DNA from 2 places in the Dechloromonas sp. A34 genome. Region 2 is predicted to be linked to the other one. Evidence: riboswitches for the same ligand, from Rfam matches in the RefSeq annotation. Region 2 holds a riboswitch; the other holds the start of a gene.

Region 1 (2,394 bases), 220 kb from region 2:
GAATTGACGATGCCCTTGCCCTGGATGCACTTGAGGCCGGCTTCGATGACTTCCCATTTCGACGAGTCGATCATGATCGGCACGCGGGAAATATCCGGCTCGGAGGCGATCAGCTTCAGGAAACGGTCCATGGCGGCGATCGAGTCGAGCATCGCCTCGTCCATGTTGATGTCGATGACCTGGGCACCGTTCTCGACCTGCTGACGGGCGACGGCCAGCGCGTCGTCGAAGCGGCCTTCGAGGATCATGCGGGCGAAGGCTTTCGAGCCGGTGACGTTGGTCCGCTCGCCGACATTGACGTACAGCGAATCGGCGCCGACATTGAAGGGCTCCAGGCCGGAGAGACGCAGCTTCTTTTCGACTTCAGGGAAAGCGCGCGGCGTGACGGTGGCAACCCGCTCGGCGATGGCGTTGATGTGTTCCGGCGAGGTGCCGCAGCAGCCGCCGACGATATTGACGATGCCGGACTTGGCCCAGCTCTCGATTTCGTCGGCCAGCATTTCGGCCGTTTCGTCGTAGCCGCCGAAGGCGTTGGGCAGGCCGGCGTTGGGGTGGGCCGAGACGTAGCAGTCGCAGACGCGCGACAGCTCTTCGACATACTGGCGCAGTTCCTTGGCGCCGAGTGCGCAGTTCAGGCCGAAGCTCAAGGGTTTGATGTGGTTAAGCGAATTCCAGAAGGCTTCGGCGGTCTGGCCGGACAATGTGCGGCCAGAAGCGTCGGTGATGGTGCCCGAGATCATCACCGGCCAGCGGCGGCCGGCGCGCTCGAAGAAGGTCTCGATGGCGAACAGCGCGGCCTTGGCGTTGAGAGTGTCGAACACGGTTTCGACCAACAGGATGTCGGCGCCGCCGTCGACCAGGCCCTGGATCGCGGCGAGATAGTCGGTGACCAGTTCGTCGAAAGTGACATTGCGGTAGCCCGGATCGTTCACATCCGGCGAAATCGAGGCGGTGCGGCTGGTCGGGCCGAGCACGCCAGCGACGAAACGCGGCTTGGCCGGGTTGGCGGCGGTGAATTCGTCGCACAGTTCGCGGGCCAGGCGGGCGCCCTCGAAATTCAGTTCATGGACCAGTGCTTCGAGTTTGTAGTCGGCCTGCGAGACGGCGGTCGAGTTGAAGGTGCAGGTTTCGAGGATATCGGCACCAGCCTCGAGGTAGGCCCGGTGGATGCCGCCGATGATGGTGGGCCGGGTCAGGACCAGCAGGTCGTTGTTGCCCTTGAGGTCGTGCGGGTGATCCTTAAGGCGCTCGCCGCGATAGTCCGCTTCCTGCAGGCCGTGGCGCTGGATCATGGTGCCCATCGCGCCGTCGAGGACGAGCAGGCGCTGTTGAAGGAGGGCGGAGAGTTCGGCGGAACGGTCAGGTTGCATCATGATCACCTCGGCAAAGCGGGAATACCGGGGACGCCGCAAAAACAAACGGCGCCACAAACCGGCTTATGGTTTGCGAGCGCCGTTGATCATTGCCGAGCCTGGCCCCATCGCAGGGTCGCAGCGCTCCTCGGCAGAGGCTGTAGTTTACCGGCCATGGTCCCGACTGCCAAGCGCCTTGATTTATCTAGCCTTTCGTCGCTACCCGCTGCGAGGTCTTCTTGACGCCGCCGTGGGTCGTGTCGAAATGGACCATGAAGTAGGTTTCCTCGATCGGGGGAACGCCTTCGACCCGCCATTCCCAGATTTCTTCCTGCAGGTTGTCGAAAACCACTTTGGAGCCGGGGGCGCCGAGCAGGCGGCGGACATCATCCTTGGCCATGCCGTCGCGGACGCGGGCAAAATTGGCCGCATTCAGGACCTGTTCGACCTTGCTGACGACCTGCTGGCGGTCGAAGCTGATCATGTAGCAATGGACGCCGCTCGGCTGTCGGCTGTATTCCCAGGTTGCCGTGCCGTCATCGTTCCAGTGTTGAAACCCGGGCTCGCCCATGCGGGTACGGACTTCGGCGGCAGTCGTCAGGCCGGGTTTTATTTCCCGGAGATTGACGACATCGCAGGCCGGCAACAGGGCGGTGACGATGGCGGCAGCAGTGGTGGCGATCCTGACAGGAAGTTTCATCATGGCTCCGGGATTGATTATGACGAGAGTTTACGTCGAGCTCGGCTTACTTTCATAATATCGCCAGACTCTAATTTACGGACTGTCCCATGCACCACCTCGATCCCGGCGCCGCCCATGCCCTGCTCCAGAAAAACCCGCAGGCGGTGCTGGTCGATTGCCGGACGGAAATCGAACACATGTATGTCGGCCACCCGATCGGAGCCGAACATGTCGCCTGGCAGGAGGGGCCGGATTGGGAGGTCGATCCCGAATTCGTCGACAAGGTGAAACGCCTGGTCAAGCGCGACCTGAGCTGCCCGGTGCTGCTGATCTGCCGCAGCGGCCATCGCTCGTTGTATG
Region 2 (2,394 bases):
CGAAACCCCGTCCCTGATGCCGTTGCCGATTTACCTGTCGCATCGTCTGGTCGAGCGCCAGGCCATGCTGCGCAAGGATGGCCGCCTGCCCTGGGCGCGCCCGGACGCCAAGTCCCAGGTCACCATCCGCTACGTCGATGGCAAGCCGGACTCGATCGACACCGTCGTGCTGTCCACCCAGCACTCGCCGGACATCAGCCTGGAAGACCTGCGCGAAGCGACCATCGAGCAGATCATCAAGCCGGTGCTGCCCAAGGAACTGATCAAGGGCGACATCAAGTATCTGGTCAACCCGACCGGCCGCTTCGTCGTCGGCGGCCCGCAGGGCGACTGCGGCCTGACCGGCCGCAAGATCATCGTCGACACCTACGGCGGGGCCGCCCCGCACGGCGGTGGCGCCTTCTCCGGCAAGGACCCGTCCAAGGTCGACCGTTCTGCCGCCTACGCCACCCGCTACGTCGCCAAGAACATCGTCGCCGCTGGCCTCGCCTCGCGCTGTCTGGTCCAGGTTTCCTACGCCATCGGCGTCGCCGAGCCGACCTCGATCATGGTCGAGACCTACGGCACCGGCAAGGTCAGCAACGAAACGCTGACCGCGCTGGTCCGCAAGCACTTCGACCTGCGCCCGAAGGGCATCGTCAACATGCTCGACCTGCTCCGCCCGATCTACCAGAAGACCGCCGCCTACGGCCATTTCGGCCGCGATGAGCCGGAATTCACCTGGGAAGCGACCGACCGCGCGACGCTGCTGCGCTCCGACGCCGGCCTGTAAAACGCCGTCCGCCGCAGACAAGGGAGCCCACGCGGCTCCCTTTTTTGTCGCCTGCTGCTCCGGGGACACAATCGCCCAAAAACGGAAAGCGGTTTATAATCCGCCGCCTACCGAGGAGCGCTGCAGGAGGAATCTCCCAGGCTCGGTTTGCAACTGCGCTCACCCATTTAATCCGTGCCGGGCACGGGATGCCGGGTGAGCATCCCCTCCCGGCCACAGTTCATCAGGAGCTTACTGTGGCTGAATTCAAAGACTGCGTTATCGCTGACATCAACCTTGCCGACTGGGGTCGCAAGGAAATCCTCATCGCCGAAACCGAAATGCCGGGCCTGATGGCCATTCGCGAAGAATTCGCGAAGACTCAGCCGCTCAAGGGCGCCCGCATCACCGGCTCGCTGCACATGACCATCCAGACCGCCGTGCTGATCGAGACGCTGACCGCGCTCGGCGCCGAAGTCCGCTGGGCCTCGTGCAACATCTTCTCGACCCAGGATCACGCTGCCGCCGCAATTGCCGCGCAAAACATCCCGGTCTTCGCCGTCAAGGGCGAAACCCTGGTCGATTACTGGGACTACACCCACCGCATCTTCGAATGGGCCGACGGCGGCTACTCGAACATGATCCTCGACGACGGTGGCGATGCCACCCTGCTGCTGCACCTCGGTGCCCGTGCCGAAAAGGACATCTCAGTGCTGGCCAAGCCGGGCTCCGAAGAAGAAACCATCCTCTTCGCCGCCATCAAGGCCAAGCTGGCCGCCGATCCGGCCTGGTATTCCGTGCGCCTGGCCGCTATCAAGGGCGTTACCGAAGAAACAACGACCGGCGTCCATCGCCTGTACCAGATGCATCAGCGCGGCGAACTCAAGTTCCCGGGCATCAATGTCAATGACTCGATCACCAAGTCCAAGTTCGACAACCTCTACGGCTGCCGCGAATCGCTGGTCGACGGCATCAAGCGCGCCACCGACGTGATGATCGCCGGCAAGGTCGCCCTCATCGCCGGCTACGGCGACGTCGGCAAGGGCTCGGCCCAGGCCATGCGCGCCCTGTCTGCCCAAGTCTGGGTCACCGAAATCGACCCGATCTGCGCCCTGCAGGCTGCCATGGAAGGCTTCCGCGTCGTCACCATGGAATACGCCGCCGACAAGGCCGACATCTTCGTCACCACCACCGGCAACTTCCACGTCATCACCCATGACCACATGGCAGCGATGAAGAACAACGCCATCGTCTGCAACATTGGTCACTTCGACAACGAAATCGATGTCGCCTCGATCGAGAAGTACCAATGGGAAGAGATCAAGCCGCAGGTCGATCACGTGATCTTCCCGGACGGCAAGCGCATCATCCTGCTGGCCAAGGGCCGTTTGGTAAATCTCGGCTGCGGCACCGGCCATCCGTCCTACGTCATGTCCTCCTCCTTCGCCAACCAGACGATCGCCCAGATCGAACTGTGGACCGAAGCAGTCAAGGGTTCCAACAAGTACCCGGTCGGCGTCTACACCCTGCCCAAGCACCTCGACGAAAAGGTTGCCCGCCTGCAATTGAAGACGCTGAATGCCCAATTGTCGGAACTGACCGACGAACAGGCCGCCTACATCAGCGTGCCGAAGGAAGGCCCG

Evidence for each region. A riboswitch is a leader RNA that binds a small molecule or an ion and turns the genes downstream of it on or off. The one in region 2 is predicted to bind S-adenosylhomocysteine.
Region 1: another riboswitch for S-adenosylhomocysteine. It lies ahead of metH (methionine synthase); the one in region 2 lies ahead of ahcY (adenosylhomocysteinase).

The regions. Positions count from the first base shown of each region.
Region 1 is NZ_CP102486.1:51,865-54,258, forward strand. It holds gene metH (methionine synthase) at 1-1,370, opposite strand, end outside; S-adenosyl-L-homocysteine riboswitch at 1,441-1,508, opposite strand; gene NQE15_RS00225 (hypothetical protein) at 1,558-2,052, opposite strand; gene NQE15_RS00230 (rhodanese-like domain-containing protein) at 2,142-2,394, shown strand, end outside.
Region 2 is NZ_CP102486.1:275,946-278,339, reverse strand. It holds gene metK (methionine adenosyltransferase) at 1-772, shown strand, start outside; S-adenosyl-L-homocysteine riboswitch at 879-940, shown strand; gene ahcY (adenosylhomocysteinase) at 961-2,394, shown strand, end outside.